Regions from separate parts of the Embleya sp. NBC_00896 genome, predicted to be linked through region 1. Evidence: predicted binding sites of a transcription regulator. Region 1 holds the regulator's gene; the other holds the start of a gene.
What was found. The regulator HspR, encoded in region 1, represses chaperone genes until heat shock. The targets are predictions, from matches to a motif close to TTGAGNNNNNNNNNCTCAA.

Region 1 (9,939 bases):
CGGCGAGCGACTTGGCCAGCTCGGTCTTGCCCACGCCCGTCGGGCCCAGGAACAGGAACGAGCCGGTCGGGCGGTCCGGATCGGCGATCCCCGAGCGGGCCCGGCGGACCGCGTCGGACACGGTCGCCACCGCGGCCTTCTGGCCGATCAGTCGACGGCCCAGCTCCTCCTCCATCCGCAGCAGCTTGCCGCGCTCGCCCTCCAGCAGCCGCCCCGCCGGGATGCCGGTCCAGGACGAGACCACGTCGGCCACGTCGTCCGGGCCGACCTCCTCCTTGACCATCGCGGTGCCGTGCGTGCCCCGGTCGCCCTCGGTCGCGGCGGCCTCGGCCAGCTCGCGCTCCAGGGTCGGGATCTGCCCGTACATCAGCTTCGAGGCCGTCTCGAAATCGCCGTCGCGCTGGGCCCGCTCGGCCTCGCCGCGGGCGGCGTCCAGACGCTCCTTGAGCTCGCCGACCCGGTTGAGGCCGGCCTTCTCCTGCTGCCACCGCGCGGTCAGGCCGCTGAGCTGCTCCTGCTTGTCCGCGAGATCCTTGCGCAGCCGCTCCAGGCGGTCCCGGCTGGCCGCGTCGGTCTCCTTGTCGAGCGCCATCTCCTCCATCCGCAGCCGGTCGACGGCGCGCTGCAGCTCGTCGATCTCGACCGGGGACGAGTCGATCTCCATGCGCAGCCGCGACGCCGCCTCGTCGACCAGGTCGATCGCCTTGTCGGGCAGGAAGCGCGCGGTGATGTAGCGGTCGGACAGGGTCGCCGCGGCGACCAGCGCCGAGTCGGCGATCTGCACCTTGTGGTGTGCCTCGTACCGGCTCTTGAGCCCGCGCAGGATCGCGATCGTGTCCTCGACGCTGGGCTCGCCCACGAAGACCTGCTGGAAGCGGCGCTCCAGGGCGGGGTCCTTCTCGATGTGCTTGCGGTACTCGTCCAGCGTGGTCGCGCCGACCAGGCGCAGTTCGCCGCGCGCGAGCATCGGCTTGAGCATGTTGCCCGCGTCCATCGAGCCGTCGCCGGTCGCGCCGGCGCCCACGACCGTGTGCAGCTCGTCGATGAAGGTGACGACCTGGCCGTCGCTCGACTTGATCTCGTTCAGGACCGCCTTCAGCCGCTCCTCGAACTCGCCGCGGTACTTCGCGCCCGCGACCATCGCGCCCAGGTCCAGCGCGATCAGCCGCTTGTCGCGCAGCGACTCGGGTACGTCGCCCGCGACGATGCGGCGCGCGAGGCCCTCGACCACGGCGGTCTTGCCGACGCCGGGCTCGCCGATCAGGACGGGGTTGTTCTTGGTCCGGCGGGACAGCACCTGGACCACCCGGCGGATCTCCGAGTCGCGGCCGATGACCGGGTCGAGTTTGCCGTCGCGGGCCTCCTCGGTCAGGTCGCGGCCGTACTTCTCCAGGGCCTGGTAGGTGCTCTCCGGGTCCTGCGAGGTGACCCGCGCGCTGCCGCGCACCGCCTTGAAGGAGTCCAGCAGTGCCTGCGCGGTCGCCCCCGCGTCGCGCAGCGCGTCGGCGATCGGGCCGGTCCGGCCGGACGCGAGGCCGACGAGGACGTGCTCGGTGGACACGAACGTGTCGCCGAGCTTGTCGGCCTGTTTCTCCGCCTCGTCGAGCGCGAGCATCGTCTCGCGGGCGAGTTGCGGAGCGGCCACCGTTGAGCCGGACGCGCTCGGGAGGCGATCCGAAATCTGGGCGGTGGCGACCTTGAGCAGCGGTACGTCGACGCCGGCCGCGCCGAGCAGCGGGACCGCGATCCCCTCCGGCTGTTCGAGCAGGGCGAGCAACAGATGCGCGGGCTCCACCTGGGGGTGTCCCGCGGCGGAGGCCTTGCGGATGGCGACCGAAAGGGCCTCTTGGGCCTTGGTGGTGAGCTTCTGTGCATCCATGGGAGGTGTGCGACTCCTTCGCTTCGGGCACGCGTTGGCACGGCCATCATTCCGTCGGTGTCGCGTCTGTATCGCACCCGAACGGCTCTTTGACTGTGACAACCACAACTAAGTTGAGTCTATTCCACTCAACCGTGCGTGGCCCCGGTTGCCTAGACTGCGGACATGCCAGATGTGTCCGGTGCCCTCGAAACACTCGACGCGCTCGCGGATGCGGCCGTACTGCTCATTCCGGACACGCCCGGGGCTCCGCGTGTCGTGCTCGGCCTCGCCGGTCCGCCCGGGGCCGGGAAGTCCACGCTCGCGAGCCGCCTGGTGCGCGCGATCGAGCAGCGGGTCGGGCCCGGTGTCGCCGCCTACGTACCGCTCGACGGCTTTCACCTGTCCAACGCGCAGCTCAAGCGGATCGGCCGACTGCACCGCAAGGGCGCGGTGGACACCTTCGACGTGTGGGGCTACGCGAACACGCTGGCGCGCGTGGTCGACGAGGTCGACCGGGACGTGTTCGTGCCCGACTACGACCGCACGCTGCACGAGCCGGTCGCGGCCCGGCACGTGGTGCGGCCCGGCACCCGGATCGTGGTGACCGAGGGCAACTACCTGGCGCTCGACGCCCCCGGCTGGACCGACGCCTTCGGCCTGATGGCCGAGGTCTGGTACGTGCACGCCTCCGACCGGGTCCGCGACGAGCGGCTGACCAGGCGCCAGCGTCGGGGCGGTCGCAGCCCCGGCGAGGCGATGGCCTGGGTCGCGGGCAGTGACCGGCCCAACGGCGAACTGGTCAAGCGCTCGAAGTCGCGCTGCGCTCGGATCGTGACGGTGGCCTGGTAGCGGCGCGATCGCCCGCCCGAGCCGCCCGAGCCGCCCGAGCGGGCCGAGTGGTCCGAGCCGTGCCGTCTTGCGCCCCCGCCCCCGCCCGTCGAGTTACTTGAGCCAACCCGGCGCCGGGACCAACAGCTCGACGTTGCGGTCCTCCACCCGGCCCCGGCGCCCGTCGACCTTCGGGTCCGGGCGTTCGCGCTCCTGCCAGTCGTTGCCCGCGAGCTCGCGGGCCAGCGCGGCCAGGGCGAGCGGGTTGTCGACCTTGCCGCCGTGCGACTCGGGCCCGGCCGAGTCGACGATCGTGCCGAAGATCGAGACCGTCCCGTTCCTGTTGTCGGCGATCTCCACGATCCGCGCCTGCGACGGCCAGTCGATGTGCGACGCGGTGTTGATCTCCCAGAAGCCGCCGGGCACGGCGCTGCCGGCCGGGCGCGGGTAGGGCTTCACGTTGTTGTCGTGGGTGTGGCCGTTGACCCACAGGATCACGTTCGGGAAGCGCAGCAGCAGCGCGAGCACCTGCGGCCCGAGGATGCGCGCGGGCTGCCCCTTGGGCACGGTCTTGTTGGTCAGCGTGCCGATGGTGTGGTGGCTGAACAGCACGAACAGCTTGTCCTGGCCGGTGCCCTGGACCACCTTGCCGGCCTCGTCGAGGTAGCTGGAGCTGCCCTTGACGAGCTGATCCTGGAGCCACGCGAACTGGGTCGGGTCCAGGCAGCCGGAGTCCTTGCCGTACTGGTTCACCGTGTCCAGCACCAGACAGCGCACCGAGCCCTGGTCGAACGTGTAGTACGCGGTGGTCTGGTCGATGTTCTGCTGGGTGAAGCCGTGGCCCTTGGGCAGGCCGGTGGTGTTGAAGTGCTCCTTGATCGTCTCCGCGCGATCGACCAGGCGCCGGTCGGGGTCGGCGGTCACCTTGCGCTTGGGGCCCGCGAGGAGCAGCGCGAGCGCGTCGGGCTTGCCCTCCTGGAGGCCCAGGCCGAGCGTGGCGATGGTCTGGCCGGTCGGGAGCGCGAGGTCGAGCACCTTCTCGTCGCCGACCGCGATCCTGCTCAGCAACTCGCTCACCGGCAGGTTGCCCTGGACGAGCCCGTCGTGGTTGCCGTACGCGGTGTACCACGGGGTCTTCAGGCCGGTCGCGTCGAACGGGCGGCGGCACGCGTCGAGCAGGCCCGGCACGGTCGGGTAGCCGAACTTCCCGCGCGGGAGGTCGTCCTTCTGCCCGGCGGGCGTGCCCTCGGGATGCCAGTAGCGCTCGTTGTACGCGACCGCGTCCATCGGGCCCTCGTACTTGTTCTTGTCCCCCGAGTCGGGGGTGACCTTCTTGCCGCCGTCGAGCACGTCTATGTACCAGCGCAACTCGTTGAACTGGATGTTGTCGGTGTTGTCGCCGGTGCAGATGGTGAAGGCGAGCGGTTGGCCCAGGGCCGGACCCTTGCCTATCCGGTTCAGCGACTGCACCATCGCCTCGGCGATCTGCGCGGTCAGCGCCTCCTGCGGGCGGTGCGACGACTGGAAGGGCAGCAGCTTGGCGAGCGGCTGGTCGGCGTCGCTGTGCCGGTCCAGGAAGTCCACGCGCGCCGTCGACTGCGAGTCCTGTATGTGGATGTCCGTCAGCTGGGTGAAGGCGACCAGCGACTTGCGGGTGCCCTTGTCGGCCGCCGGGGCACCGGGGGAGAGCTCGGCGCGCACCATGTGCGGCTCGCCGGGGCCGGCCACGATCTTGCGGTAGCCGCCCGCGCCGGGAGGGCCGAGCACGAGCGTGCGCTCCAGCGTGGTGCCGGCCGGGGCGGCGGCGTCGCTCTTCCTGGCCGGATCACCGGACTTCGGGGCGTCGGTCTGCTTCTTGTCCGGCTTGGCCTTGGCATCGTCGGTGCACGCGGCCACTCCGACCAGTGCCGCACCGGCGGCCGAGTACTTCAAAAGATCCCGACGATTCGGCTTCATGCGGTGACCCTACTGACGCGTATTGAGCCGCATCAAGGAACTCTTGCCGGGAGCGTGCGGGGGAGTGCGTCGAGGGCGCACGGGGAGAGTGCGTGGGGAGAGCGCGCGGGGAGGTCGCCACACGCGAAAGAGGGGCGCGGCCGAAGCCACGCCCCTCCATGCCCGTCGACGGCCCGCCGGTAGTCGGTCGGTCGTCAGTCGGCCCGTCCGCGCCGTGGCTTCCACACCACGAGCGCGGTGCCCGCCTGCGGCCGGACCGGCACCAGGTCGCGTCGGTAGGACGCGTGCACGGCCGCCTCGCGCTGAGCGCTCGCGTCGGTCGCCTCGTGCAGCGCGTGCTCCATCTCGGCGACCCGCATGCGCAACGCGAGCACCTGGTTCTCCAGTTCCAGGATCCGCTTGATCCCGGCGAGGTTGATGCCCGCCTCCTGGGAGAGCCGCTGCACCTCGCGCAACTGGACGATGTCGCGGGCCGAATAGCGCCGCCCGCGACCGGCCGTGCGGTCCGGTGAGACCAGCCCGAGCCGGTCGTACTGTCGCAGCGTCTGCGGATGCAGGCCGGAGAGCTGCGCGGCCACCGAGATCACGTAGACCGGGGAGGTCTCGTCGATCTCGAAGCCGCGCCCCGGCCCGCCGATGCCGCCCAAACCGCCCGGTCGCATGTCATGCTCCCTTCGCCGCGTCCAACAGATCGGCTCGGGGATCGTGCGCGACGGTCGCCTCGCGGAACGCCTCCAGCGCCTCGCGCGCCTTGTCGTTCAGCTGTTGAGGCACCGTCACCTCGATGGTGACCAGGAGGTCGCCCCGAGTGCCGTCCTTGCGTGCCGCTCCGCGCCCGCGAACCCGCAGCGTGCGGCCGTTGCCCGTGCCCGCGGGGAGCTTGAGCGTGACCGGTACGCCGCCCAGGGTGGGCACGGTGATCTCGGCCCCGAGCGCGGCCTCCGGGAAGGTGACCGGAACGGTGACCGTGAGGTTGTCGCTCTTGCGTCCGAAGACGGAGTGCGCCTTGACGTGGACCACGACGTACAGGTCGCCCGACGGGCCGCCGCGCTCGCCGGGAGCGCCCTTGCCCTTGAGTCGGATCCGCTGCCCGTCCTGGACCCCCGCCGGGATCCGCACCTGCATCGTGCGCGAACTCTTGGCCCGACCACTGCCGTTGCACACGATGCACGGGTCGTCCACGAGCAGGCCGCGACCCTTGCAGTCCCGGCACGGATCGGAGAAGCCGAAGCCGCCCTGGGGCCGGCTGACGTTGCCCGAGCCCGCGCAGGTCGGGCACATCCGCGGGGTGGTGCCCGCGGCCGCGCCCGTGCCGTTGCAGTGCCGACACGGCTCGGAGCTGGTCAGCCGGATCGGGACGGTCGCGCCGTCCACGGCGTCCGCGAAGTCGAGGGTGACCTCGGACTCCACGTCGGTGCCGCGTCGCGGCTGCTGCCGCCCGGTCTGCCGGCCGCCGCCGAACAGGCCGCCGAAGATGTCGCCCAGGCCGCCCGTGTTGCCCGCGCCGCCCTGCTGGCCACCGAAGATGTCGCCGAGGTCGAACGGAAAGCCACCGGCGCCGGTCTGCCCGCCGCCGGGGCCGCGGAAGCCGCCCCCGCTGCCGAACAGGGCCCGCGCCTCGTCGTACTCCTTGCGCCGCTTGTCGTCGGCGAGCACGTCGTAGGCCTCGGAGATCTCCTTGAACCGCTCCTCCGCCTTCGCGTCACCCTTGTTCTTGTCCGGGTGAAACTCGACGGCGAGCTTGCGGTAGGCCTTCTTGATCTCGGCCGTGCCCGCGTCCTTGGGGACGCCGAGCACCTTGTAGTAGTCCTTCTCCAGGTAGTCCTTCGTACTCATGCGCCCCTCGCCGATCGGTCCGGGGTGCCCTCGAACTCCGAGCGCCCGTTTCCGGATTCATACCACCCGCGCATCGGCGTCCCTCCTCTCCGCTTCTCGTTGTCTGGTTCTCGGCGACGGTTCAGCTGTCGGCCGTTTCGCCCGACTCCTCCGGACCGCCGTCGTCGTCGGCCTCCGCGGTGGGCTCCGCGACCGCCACCCGCGCCGGACGGATGATCCGCTCGCCGACCTGGTAGCCGGGCTGCAGGATCTCCACGCACGTGGGCTCGGTGACGTCGGTCGCGTACGAGTGCAGCAGCGCCTCGTGCACCGTCGGGTCGAACACGTCGCCCTTGGATCCGAAGCTCTGCAGCCCCATCTTGGCGACGATCGACTCCAGCGACTCGGCGACCGACTTGAAGCCGCCCGCCAGTTCGCCGTGATCGCGGGCCCGACCGATGTCGTCGAGTACCGGAAGCAGCTCGCTCAGGACCTTGATGGCGGCCAGTTCGCCCGCCACGTTGCGGTCCCGCTCGACGCGCTTGCGGTAGTTCGCGTACTCGGCCTGAAGCCGCTGCAGGTCGGCCGTGCGCTCGCCGAGCTGGTTGCGCAGCTCGGCCAGTTCGGCCGCCCCGGGGGCCGGGGCCGCCGCCGAAGCGGCGGTCCCGGTTTCCGGCTTCGGCTCGGCCTCGTGGGCGTCGCCCGGGACTGCGCCCTGGTTCGAGCCGGTCCCTTCGGTCACGCAGCACCCCCCTTGCGGTCCTCGTCGACGATCTCGGCGTCCACGACGTCGTCGTCGGCGGTGCCGCCCGAGGCGTCACCGGACCCGTCGGGGCCGGCCTCGGCGCCCGGCTGGGCGTTGGCGTACATCGCGGTGCCGAGCTTCTGGCTCGTGGTGCTGACCTTCTCCGCGGCGTCGCGGATGGCGGCCAGGTCCTCGCCCTTGAGGGCGTCCTTGAGCTCGGTGACCGAGGTCTCGACCTCGGCCTTGATGTCGGCCGGGACCTTGTCGCTGTTGTCCTTGATGAACTTCTCGGTGGTGTACACCAGCTGCTCGGCCTGGTTGCGGGTCTCCGCGGCCTCGCGACGCTGGTGGTCCTCCTCCGCGTGCGCCTCCGCCTCGCGCATCATCCGGTCGATGTCGTCCTTCGGCAGGCCCGAGCCGCCGGTGATCGTCATCGACTGCTCCTTGCCCGTGCCCAGGTCCTTCGCCGACACGTGCACGATGCCGTTCGCGTCGATGTCGAAGGTGACCTCGACCTGGGGCAGTCCGCGGGGGGCGGGCGGCAGGCCGGTCAGCTCGAACATGCCGAGCTTCTTGTTGTACGCGGCGATCTCGCGCTCACCCTGGAACACCTGGATCTGCACCGACGGCTGATTGTCCTCGGCCGTCGTGAAGATCTCGGAACGCTTGGTGGGGATCGTGGTGTTGCGCTCGATCAGCTTGGTCATGATGCCGCCCTTGGTCTCGATACCAAGCGACAGCGGCGTCACGTCCAGCAGCAGGACGTCCTTGACCTCACCCTTGAGCACACCCGCCTGAAGCGCGGCACCGACGGCCACGACCTCGTCCGGGTTGACGCCCTTGTTCGGCTCCTTGCCGCCGGTCAGCTCGCGCACGACGTCGGCGACGGCCGGCATCCGGGTCGAACCGCCGACGAGCACGATGTGGTCGATCGCCGACAGCGGGATGCCCGCGTCCTCGATGACCTTCTGGAACGGCACCTTGGTGCGGTCGAGCAGGTCCTGCGTGAGCTGCTGGAACTGCGCCCGGGTGAGCTTCTCGTCCAGGTGCAGCGGACCCTCGGCGGAGGCCGTGATGTAGGGCAGGTTGATCGAGGTCTCCATCGAGGAGGACAGCTCGATCTTCGCCTTCTCGGCCGCCTCGCGCAGGCGCTGGAGGGCCATCTTGTCCTTGGACAGGTCCACGCCGTGGGCGTTCTGGAACTGCTTGACCAGGTGGTCCATGACCCGCTGGTCCCAGTCGTCGCCGCCGAGGTGGTTGTCACCGTTGGTGGCCTTGACCTCGACGACGCCGTCGCCGATCTCCAGGAGCGACACGTCGAACGTGCCGCCACCGAGGTCGAAGACGAGGATGGTCTGCTCGTCGGCCTTGTCCAGGCCGTACGCCAGCGCGGCCGCGGTGGGCTCGTTGACGATGCGCAGCACCTTCAGACCGGCGATCTCGCCGGCCTCCTTCGTGGCCTGCCGCTCCGCGTCGTTGAAGTACGCCGGTACGGTGATGACCGCGTCGGTGACCTTCTCGCCGAGGTAGGCCTCGGCGTCGCGCTTGAGCTTCATCAGGATGCGGGAGCTGATCTCCTGCGCGGTGTACTTCTTGTCGTCGATGGCCACGGACCAGGTGGTCCCGACGTGGCGCTTGACGGACCGGATGGTCCGGTCGACGTTGGTGACGGCCTGACGCTTCGCCACCTCGCCGACCAGGACTTCACCGTTCTTCGCGAAGGCAACCACGGACGGTGTGGTCCGCGACCCCTCCGCGTTGGTGATGACGGTCGACTCGCCGCCTTCCAGAACGCTGACGACGGAGTTCGTCGTACCGAGGTCGATACCGACCGCACGTGCCATGATTCGGTTCCTCCACGGGGAGAGTTGAGTGCTTGTGGCTCAAGGATGAGCCGTCCGATCCAACCGGTCAAATCGCTTGAGTATTCCTGACTCAACTTTAGTGCCTCTTCCCCTGTGAGGGGCGGGTACGCGCAGGTTGATCCTCGGTCGCGGACGCATGGCGTCATCGAAACGTTGTGCGCAAGCGGAGACTTATTTAGGTGAATGTCGCCACAAACGTCACCCTGGACCCCTGCGCCCCCGGCACACCCGTGGCAGCATGTCTGCGCCTGATGCCTGCCAAGCGAACGCCAGGCGAAATCCAAGATCCGAGGGGGATCTCCCGATGACCGATGGTCAGGGCTACCCGCCTGTACCGCCGATGCCGCCCGGCCCGCCGGGACAGCCGGGGCAACCGGGTCAGCCCGCCCCGCCGCAGGGCCCGCCGCCCGGTGGCTATCAGCAGCAGGGCGGCTATCAGCAGCCGGGCGGCTACCAGGAGCCCGGTCATTCGCCGTACCCGCAGTACAGCCAGTACGGGCACTACCAGCAGTACGCGCAGAACCCGGATCAGGCGTCGGGCCCGTACGGCGGGCCGCCGGAGCCGGGGCGCAATCGCAAGAAGGTGATCGGCACCTGGGTCGCCGTCGTCTCGGCCGGGATCGTCGCGTCGATCCTGGTCGCGGTGCTCGGCTTCAAGGACCCGACCGAGAAGAAGGACCCGGCCGCCGACAAGAGCCAGGTGCCCGCGCCGGTCGCGACGGGCAAGGTCGCGAACCCGACCAACACGGCCGCCACGGGCCCCAAGAAGGTCGACATCACCAACGAGCTGAAGATCCCGGCCACGCTGCCGCCGATCACCGGCCCGAAGGTCACCGGCATCACCGTCGACCCGAAGACCTGGCCCAAGG
Region 2 (9,939 bases), 2.0 Mb from region 1:
CGAGGTCGTCGAGCTCTCGGGGAACGCCGTCGCGGGTGTCGCCCGGTGGGACCGGTTCGCGCCGCAGGTGTGCGTTCATCATTGGTACCGGGCCGGTGGCGTCGAACGGTGGTTCCCCGGTGAGGAGTTCGTTCAGGACGCAGCCGAGGGAGTACAGGTCGGAACGGGCGTCGCCGGGATGTTCGTCGAACCTCTCGGGCGCCATGTACGCCCATGTGCCCATGATTCTGCTCGACTTGTTCGACGCCTCCATGAACCGGGCGATCCCGAAGTCGAGGACCTTGACCCGGCCGTCGGCCGTCAGCATCAGGTTCGCCGGCTTCAGATCCCGGTGCACGATCCCCGCGTCGTGGGCACGGGCCAGCGCCGCGGCGGCCTGCGCCGCCCACTCGACCGCGCCGGCCACCGGCGGTGGACCGTCCTCGCGCAGCACGGAGGCCAGGTCCCGGCCGTCCACGAATTCCATCACCAGGAACAGGGAACCGTCCGTGGTGTCCTGGCCGAAGTCGTGCACGGTGACCACCCCCGGGTGGTTCAGTGTTCCCGCTGTCCGCGCCTCGCGCAGGAACAGCTCCGCGCCGGAGGTCTCGTTCCTGTCGTGCGGGACCAGCTTGACCGCCACCCGACGTTCGATGACCCGGTCGAGGCCCTCCCACACCTCGCCCATCCCGCCCCGGCCCACGAACTCCACCAGTTCGTACCGACCCGCCAACACCCGCACCGCCACCAGCCCCCGACCCGACAGCGGCACCACGCACCGCGCGGCAACCGCAGAACAGGCCACGCCCCGTACGCGGCCCCACCCGAAGATCCCACACCGACCCCACGCCCGCCCACCGCATCAGCGTTGTCGCTTCGTCCTTCGAGGCTCGCGCTGTCCGGTCAGCGTGATCGACTCCGTAGTCGAGTGTCGGGGGGATCGCCGTGAGTATGCACGGGAAGCACGCCGCAGACTTGGCCGCCGCTGCGAAGGCGGAGTTGGGCAGGACCCCCTACCGGGCCGAGGACGCCCCGATCCGGATCGACGAAGCCGACGCGTTGTTGCGGGTGTTCCTCGACGGTGGCATCGGCAACTTTGGCGACGGCCCCACCGTGCGCCGGCTCCACACCCTCGACACGGCCCGACTCGTCGACCGCGGCCCGACCATCGACGCCCTCACACCCGGCGTCGCCTACAGCCTCCGCCTCGTGGACGAGTGTCGGGTGCCGTTTCGCGTTGCGTTGGCTCTGGTGTCCTAGCTGCGGGTGAAGAGATGGGTGGCACGCTGGGAAGCCGCACCCCTGCCGACACCGGCGAGAAGGCATGCAGCGGCACCGACACCTCCGCCGTCAACTCGTGTGACCACAGCAGGTGGAACAGCACCGGCAGCACCCTGATCGGGTCCCCACCGCCGAGGTCCCCTCCATCAGCGGCTGTGGCTCGACGAACGCCACCAGCAGCTCGGCGGCCACGGATTCCAGCCGGTGCCGGGGGTGACGGTATCCGGCCAGCCAGCGCACATTGCGCACCACGATCGGGTCCGGCGCCCCCACCAGCCGGAAGTCCCACCCCACCTGCGCACAGGCCGCCCGCGTCGCCTCGAACTTCGCCACGTCCCGCGGCTTGCGCCGATCCGCCGGACGGCAGTCGACCACCACCGCCGTGCCGTCCTGACGGCGGGCGAAGTAGTCCGGCGCGTGCGAGACGCTTTTGCCCGCATCCGACCGCCAGAACAGCCAGAACGGCTGCGACGAGATCCCCACCACCGACGGGGCGAAGTCCAACAGCATCACATGATCGCGCTCCAGCCAGGACTCGTACCCGATGTGCCCACCCACCGTGGACGACCACCACAGGCCCGGCAGATGCCGCTGACCTTTGTACGACTTGAACGCGCGTACCGGCGCGACGTCCTCGAACCGCACCGCCCAGGCATCCACCAACGACTGACGGAACTCAGACCCGTCCCGGTCGGCGTACGCAACCTCGAACCCCTCCGCAGGCGGCCCTGCGACACCGCCCGACAGCACCCCCCAACGCACATGCCACGACTCGCTCAACCCGAGCCCGCGACGAAAGGTCACTCTGCAAAACGAAAGATCACACGAAGAGTGAAGCTGCAAAGCGAAGAGACCCGCGTCAAAGGACAACTTCGCCCAGGGCGAACACGGGGTGGGAGGGGTGGGGGAACAAAGGTGGGCTCCAGGTTCTTGAGTCAAGTCAGCGCAACTTTTCCACTGCCGCTACTTGAGGGGTATGACATGAGCGAGACCATCGGGACCCTGACCCTGCCGGTTCTTCCGCTGGACGACGTCGTCGTCCTCCCCGGCATGGTGGTCCCGCTCGAACTCGATGACGCGGAGACCCGTGCCGCCGTGGATGCCGCGCGAGCGGCCGCGGGGCGGTCGGGTGGGCCCGGCATCCGTAGTGAGAGCAAGGCACGGGTGCTGCTTGTTCCACGTGACGACGGGCAATACCCGGCGGTGGGCACGCTCGGTGTGATCGAGCAGGTGGGCAGGCTGCCCGGCGGGGAGTCCGTCGTGGTCGTGCGCGGCGAGGGCCGGGTGCGGATCGGCACCGGTACCACCGGGCCCGGCGCGGCGCTGTGGGTCGAGGCGACCCGGGTGCCGGACGTCGAGGCGGACGAGCACACCCTGGAGTTGGCCCGCGAGTACAAGGCGCTCGTCACCACCGTGCTGGGCAAGCGCGGCGCGTGGCAGGTCGTCGACCACGTGCAGGCCCTGGAGGACGCCGGCGACCTGGCCGACAACTCGGGTTACGCCCCCTACCTGACGCTCCAGCAGAAGATCGAGGTGCTGCAGACCGTCGACGTCGAGGAGCGGCTGACCAAGGTGGTCGGCTGGACCCGCGACCACCTCGCCGAGCTCGACGTTGCCGAGACGATCCGCAAGGACGTCCAGGAGGGCATGGACAAGCAGCAGCGCGAGTTCCTGCTCAAGCAGCAGCTCGCCGCGGTGCGCAAGGAGCTCAACGAGCTCAACGGCACGCCCGACAGCGAGGAGGAGGACTACCGGGTCCGGGTCGAGGCCGCGAACCTGCCCGAGAAGGTGCTGGAGGCGGCCCTCAAGGAGGTCGACAAGCTGGAGCACGCCTCCGACGCGTCGCCCGAGGGCGGCTGGATCCGGACCTGGCTGGACACCGTCCTGGAGATGCCCTGGAACGAGCGCACCGAGGACGCGTACGACATCGCCGAGGCCCGCGCGATCCTGGACGCGGACCACTCCGGTCTCGTGGACGTCAAGGAGCGCATCGTCGAATACCTGGCGGTCCGCAAGCGCCGCGAGGAGCGCGGGCTCGGCGTGGTCGGCGGTCGGCGTTCCGGGGCCGTGCTCGCGCTCGTCGGCCCGCCCGGCGTCGGCAAGACCTCGCTCGGCGAGTCGGTCGCTCGCGCGATGGGCCGCTCGTTCGTGCGGGTCGCCCTCGGCGGCGTGCGCGACGAGGCCGAGGTCCGCGGCCACCGTCGGACCTACGTCGGCGCGCTGCCCGGCCGGATCGTCCGCGCGATCAAGGAGGCGGGCAGCATGAACCCCGTCGTCCTGCTGGACGAGATCGACAAGGTCGGCTCCGACTACCGCGGCGACCCGACCGCGGCGCTCCTGGAGGTGCTGGACCCGGCCCAGAACCACACCTTCCGCGACCACTACCTCGAGGTCGAACTCGACCTGTCCGACGTGGTGTTCCTGGCCACGGCCAACGTCCTGGAGACGATCCCCGAGCCGCTGCTCGACCGGATGGAACTGGTCCGGCTCGACGGCTACACCGAGGACGAGAAGGTCGTCATCGCCCGGGACCACCTGATCAAGCGTCAGCTCGACAAGGCGGGCCTGGACGAGACCGAGGTGTCCTTCACCGAGGACGCGCTGCGGCTGCTCGCGGGGGAGTACACCCGCGAGGCGGGCGTGCGCACCCTGGAGCGCTCGCTCGCCCGCGTGCTGCGCAAGGTCGCGGCCCGGCAGGCGCTCGACGCCGAGTCGCACCCGCTGCCGATCACGGTGGACGGGGCCGACCTGCGCGACTACCTCGGCCGGCCCCGGCACACCCCGGAATCGCTGCTGAGCAAGGCCGAGCAGCGTACGGCGGTGCCGGGCGTGGCCACCGGGCTCGCGGTCACCGGCGCCGGCGGCGACGTGCTCTACATCGAGGCGTCGCTCGCGGACGCGGAGACGGGCGGCACGGGGCTGACCCTGACCGGCCAGCTCGGCGACGTGATGAAGGAGTCGGCCCAGATCGCGCTCTCCTACCTGCGCTCGCGCGGGGCGGAACTGGAGGTGCCGGTGGGCGACCTCAAGGAGCGCGGCGTGCACATCCACGTCCCGGCCGGCGCGGTCCCCAAGGACGGCCCGAGCGCCGGCGTCACCATGACGACCGCGCTGGTGTCGCTGCTCACCGGGCGGCCCGTCCGCTCGGACGTCGCGATGACCGGTGAGGTCTCGCTCACCGGCCGGGTGCTGCCGATCGGCGGCGTCAAGCAGAAGCTGCTCGCGGCCGAACGGGCCGGTGTCACCACGGTGTTGATCCCCAAGCGCAACGAGGCCGACCTGGACGACGTCCCCGAGGAGGTGCTCGGCCGGCTCACCGTGCACGCGGTCGCCGACGTGCGCGAGGTCCTGGAGTTGGCCCTGGAACCGGCCAACGCCAAGCACACAGTGGCCGCCTGACGCCCCGTCAAGCACCGAGAGGGTCGCCCCGGCGGGCGACCCTCTCGGCGTTCCCGGCCGCGGCCGTGCCCACTTGAGTACACGTACTCATGTGCCCGACATCCCGCCGGGACAACACTGTCGGCATGACAACGCCGCTGCGCACCAACAACACTCAAGGGTTCTTCGTTCAGGCCGCGCTGTCCTTCGGTGTGTCCCTGAGCGCGGTTCTGATCGGGATCGTCTACCTGCCCGTGGACCGGTGGATCCGGGCCTTTCTGGGGCTCGGGGTGCTGTACGTCGTGACGTCCAGCATCACGCTCGCCAAGGTCGTGCGGGACCGGCAGGAGAGCGAGGCCGTGGTCAGTCGCGTCGACCAGGCGCGGCTGGAGAAGCTGCTGACCGATCACGACCTCTTCAAGAACGACCTGGTCTGAGTGCCGCCGAGGGCTACTGCCCCAGCTCCTCGATCGTCTTCAGGATCCGCTTGTCGGACACCGGCTGCGGAGTGCCCAGGGACTGCGCGAAGTAGCTCACGCGCAGCTCCTCGATCTGCCAACGCACCGCGGCGACCTCCGCCGGGATCGGCGCGCCCTTCATCTGACGGTCCATCAAATCCTGGTAGGACACCTGGATCTGATGGACCTTCAGCATGCGTTCGCGGTCCCGGACCGGGTCCGCCTCCAGGCGTTGCAGGCGACGTTCCATCGCCTGCAGGTAGCGATGAACGTCCGGTAGTCGCCGCCAGCCCGCGTCGGCCACGAAGCCCTTGTGGACCAGCGCCGTGTACTGCGCCTTCAGGTCGGCCAGCGCCGGCGCCAACGCCGGGCTGCGGGTGGTCTTGAGCCGGCCCGCGACGGAGTGCGAGGCGCCCAGGATCCGCTCGACCTTGACCACCGTGTCCTCGGTCAGCCGCGGCAGCCCCGCCTTGACCCGGTCGCGCAGCCGGACGAAGCCCGCCTCGTCCCACACCGGGCCGCCCGCGTCCAGGATCAGCATGTCCGTCGCGCACGCGAGGATGTCCTCGAAGAGCGCGTCGATGCCGCCGTGCGGGTTGTGACTGAGGGTCAGCTTGGCCATGTTCGGCAGTCGGCCCTGGATCTGCTTGACCGGCGACTGCACGTTCAGCAGGACCAGGCGCCGCGTCCCGCGCCACATCGCGCGCGTCTGCTCCGGCTCGCTGTCGAACAGCCGCACCGCCACCGATGTGCCCTCGTCGACCAGCGCCGGGAACGCCTTGACCACCAGCGGCCCGCGCCGCTGCTCGACCACGCGCGGCAGTTCGCCGATGGTCCACGCGGTGACGCCCGCGCGCTCGATGTCCAGCGTGCTCGCCGCCTCGGACACCGCGGCCCGCATCCGGTCGCGCAGCTTGAGCTTGAGCGCTTCGAGGTCCTTGCCCTCGGCGAGCGTGCGCTTGGCGTCGTCGAGCACCCGGAAGGTCATCCTCAGGTGCTCGGGCACCTTCGCGAGGTCCCACGTCTCGCGCTTGACCGGCATCCCGGCCATCCGGCTCAACTCGCGCTCCAGCACGTCCACCAGGGAGCCGCGCCGCGGCGTCAGCCGGGCCAGGATCGCCCGCGCGTAGTCCGGTGCCGGCACGAACCCGCGGCGGATGTTCTTGGGCAGCGACCGGATGTACGAGGTCACCAACTCCTCGCGCAGGCCCGGGATCTGCCAGTCGAAGCCCTCGCCGGTGAGCTGGTTGAGCACCGCGACCGGGATGTGCGCGGTCACGCCGTCGGCGTTCGAGCCGGGCTCGAACTGGTAGGTCAGCGCGAGTTCGAGGCCCTCGACGACCCACGTGTTCGGGTAGTCCTCCTCGGTGATCCCGCCGGCCTTGGCGTTGATCAGCATGGACTTCTCGAAGTTCAGCAGGTCGGGTTCGTCCCGCTTGGCCTTCTTCCACCACGCGTCGAAGTGCCGCCCCGAGACCACGTCGGCGGGGATCCGCTCGTCGTAGAAGTCGAACAGGGTCTCGTCGTCGACCATGATGTCGCGCCGGCGGGCCCGGTGTTCGAGCTCCTCGACGTCTTCGAGCAGCCGGCGGTTGGCCGTGAAGAACTTGTGGTGGGTGCGCCAGTCGCCCTCGACCAGCGCGTGCCGGATGAACAGTTCCCGCGAGAGCTCGGCGTCCACCGAGCCGTAGCCGACCTTGCGCGCGGCCACGATCGGTACGCCGTACAGCGTGACCTTCTCGTAGGCCATCACCGCGGCCATCTTCTGTTCCCAGTGCGGCTCGCTGTAGGTGCGCTTGATCAGGTGCCCGGCCAGCGGTTCGATCCACTCGGGCTCGATCCGGCCCGCGATCCGGGCCCACAGACGGGAGGTCTCGACGAGTTCGGCCGCCATCACCCAGCGCGGCGGCTTCTTGAACAGCGCCGAGCCGGGGAAGACCGAGAAGCGGGTGCCGCGCGCGCCGCCGTACTCGCGCTTGGCCGGATCCATCAGCCCGATGTGCGACAGCAGACCGGACAGGATCGCGGTGTGGATGTGCTGCGTGTTCGGTTCCTGCGGCTCGCCGGTCGCCACGATCCCGAGCGACTTGGCGGCCTGGCGCAACTGGCTGTGCAGGTCCTGCCACTCACGTATGCGCAGGTAGTGCAGGAACTCGCTCTTGCACATCTTGCGGAACCGGCTGGAGGACAGCTCGTCCTGCTGTTCCCTGAGATGGTTCCAGAGGTTGAGGTACGCGAGGAAGTCGGACTCCTTGTCCGCGAACCGCGCGTGCATCTGGTCGGCGTGCTGCTGGTGCTCGGCGGGCCGCTCGCGCGGGTCCTGGATCGACAGCGCGGAGGCGATGATCAGCACCTCGCGCACGACGCCGTTGCGATCGGCCTCCAGGATCATCCGGGCCAGCCGCGGGTCCACGGGCAGTTGGGACAGCTTGCGCCCGACCGGGGTCAGCCGCTTGCGCACGTCCTCCTCGTCCGGGTCGATCGCGCCCAGTTCCTGTAGGAGCTGTACGCCGTCCTTGATGTTGCGCCGGTCCGGCGGCTCCAGGAACGGGAACGCCGCGATGTCGCCCAGGCCGAGCGCGGTCATCTGCAGGATGACCGAGGCCAGGTTGGTGCGCAGGATCTCGGGGTCGGTGAACTCGGGCCGCGACTCGAAGTCGCTCTCGGAGTACAGCCGGATGCAGATGCCGTCGGAGGTACGCCCGCTGCGGCCCTTGCGCTGATTGGCGGATGCCTGCGAGACCGCCTCGATCGGCAGCCGCTGCACCTTGGTACGCAGGCTGTACCGGGAGATCCGGGCGGTGCCGGGGTCGATCACGTATTTGATGCCGGGGACCGTCAGCGAGGTCTCCGCGACGTTCGTCGCCAGCACGATCCGGCGGCCGGAGTGCTGCTGGAAGACTCGATGTTGTTCGGCGGCCGACAGGCGCGCGTACAGCGGGAGCACCTCGGTGTTGCGCAACTGCCGTTTGTTCAGCGCCTCGGCGGTGTCGCGGATCTCCCGCTCACCGCTGAGGAAGACCAGGATGTCGCCGGACGCCTCGCCCATGAGCTCGTCGACCGCGTCGCTGATCGCCTGGACCTGATCGCGGTCGTCGGGGCGGCGCTTGCCGTCGCCCTCGTCGTCGTCCGCGTCGTCGTCGGTGTCCGGTACCAGGGGTCGATAGCGCACCTCGACCGGATACGTGCGGCCGGACACCTCGATGATCGGCGCGTCGTCGAAGTGCTGCGAGAAGCGCTCCGGGTCGATCGTCGCGGAGGTGATGACCACCTTGAGATCGGGGCGACGCGGCAGCAGTTGTTTGAGGTAGCCGAGCAGGAAGTCGATGTTGAGGCTGCGTTCGTGCGCCTCGTCGATGATCAGCGTGTCGTACTGGCGCAGCAACCGGTCGTTCTGGACCTCGGCGAGCAGGATGCCGTCGGTCATCAGCTTGACCAGCGTGCCGTCGCTCGACTGGTCGTTGAAGCGGACCTTGTAGCCGATCACGTCGCCGAGTTGTCCGCCCAGCTCCTCGGCGATCCGGTCGCCGACGGTGCGCGCGGCGATCCGGCGCGGTTGGGTGTGTCCGATCAGGCCCTGGACCCCGCGGCCGAGTTCGAGACAGATCTTCGGGATCTGGGTGGTCTTGCCGGAGCCGGTCTCGCCCGCGACGATCACGACCTGGTGGTCGCGGATCGCCTCCAGGATGTCGTCCTTCTTCTGGCTGACCGGCAGCGACTGCGGATAGCTGATCGCGGGCACGGCGGCGCGCCGGTTCGCGACCCGCGTCTCGGCGGCGTCGAACGCGGCGATCAGGCTCTCGGTCTCGGCGACCTGTTGCGGGCCCTTGCGGCTCTTGCGGGTCCGGTCGAGGCGACGGCGCAGACGGTCCTGATCCCGGAGCATCAGGTGGGGCAGGCGCGCCTGGAGGTCGGCGAGCTGAGATGTGGCTACTGGCGTTCCCATTACGGGGCCAAGGATAAGTGGCACCCCCCGGGAGTGGGCCAGTGGATTACTCCCGACGGCGGCGGGGCCCGGATCCCGGGCCGGCGGCGGTCGGATCCGAGACCGGCGCAGCGCCCTCGGACGGCCCGGCGGATGGGGCGGCTCGGAGCGGCGGTCCGGGGGCGCGCGCTGCCCCCGGACCGCCGCCCGATCAGGCCAGGAACGCGTTCGTGCAGGTGCCGAGGCCGCCGTCGGCCGGGTAGTAGCACCCGTGCGAGCGAGTCGTGCCCGGGTCGGTCACCATCGGGGTGTGGCCGTTGCCCCACTCGTCGGTGTAGGCCGTGTAGTAGTTGAAGACGTTGTTGGCGACGTCGATCATGCTGAACGGCTGCCCGCCCCAGACCTCGGTCCACGCGGCCTGGCAGGACGGGCTGTACATCAGGTTGACGGTGGTCAGGCCGTCGTCGGAGGTCCGGGTGGCGCCCACGTACTGGTCGGACGTACAACCGGTGGCGTACGGGTCCAGGCCGTTGCAGCCGGCCTGGTTGCACGAGCCCGCGACCGTGGCCGGTGTGGCGGAGGCGCCGGTGGGCAGCGCGACCGCGAGGCCCGCGACGGCGAAGGCGATGGCGGCCATGCCGGTGACGGCACGGCTGAGCGGACCCCGGCTGAGCGAACGCTGTGACATGACTGTCCCCTTTATTTGACTGATCCGAATGATTCGTCGAATCGACGAATCTCCCCGTTCGAGTGGAAACGGGGCATGTAATCGAAAGTAGCCGGACAATCACTGTGTGCAATAGGCATCCAACCAAAAGGAGGGTTTTCCCTTTTCTTCCTTTCTGCTGTGTCAATTGTTGAACGTAGAACTACTTGATATCGTGGTGGCATGGACACCACATCGCCGCAGCGCGCGGC

Region 2: the regulator HspR is predicted to act here: its motif matches at 2,191-2,209, upstream of lon (endopeptidase La).

Annotation. Positions count from the first base shown of each region.
Region 1 covers NZ_CP108776.1:3,591,309-3,601,247, reverse strand. Annotated here, with positions in the region: gene clpB (ATP-dependent chaperone ClpB) at 1-1,879, opposite strand, end outside; gene OG928_RS16280 (nucleoside/nucleotide kinase family protein) at 2,045-2,710, shown strand; gene OG928_RS16275 (TIGR03767 family metallophosphoesterase) at 2,804-4,645, opposite strand; gene OG928_RS16270 (heat shock protein transcriptional repressor HspR) at 4,840-5,307, opposite strand; gene dnaJ (molecular chaperone DnaJ) at 5,309-6,481, opposite strand; gene grpE (nucleotide exchange factor GrpE) at 6,603-7,202, opposite strand; gene dnaK (molecular chaperone DnaK) at 7,199-9,049, opposite strand; gene OG928_RS16250 (hypothetical protein) at 9,375-9,939, shown strand, end outside.
Region 2 covers NZ_CP108776.1:1,567,580-1,577,518, reverse strand. Annotated here, with positions in the region: gene OG928_RS07145 (serine/threonine-protein kinase) at 1-784, opposite strand, end outside; gene OG928_RS07140 (hypothetical protein) at 925-1,239, shown strand; gene OG928_RS07135 (TnsA-like heteromeric transposase endonuclease subunit) at 1,330-1,920, opposite strand; gene lon (endopeptidase La) at 2,242-4,659, shown strand; gene OG928_RS07125 (YiaA/YiaB family inner membrane protein) at 4,785-5,075, shown strand; gene hrpA (ATP-dependent RNA helicase HrpA) at 5,089-9,042, opposite strand; gene OG928_RS07115 (DUF2690 domain-containing protein) at 9,233-9,709, opposite strand; gene OG928_RS07110 (dioxygenase) at 9,911-9,939, shown strand, end outside.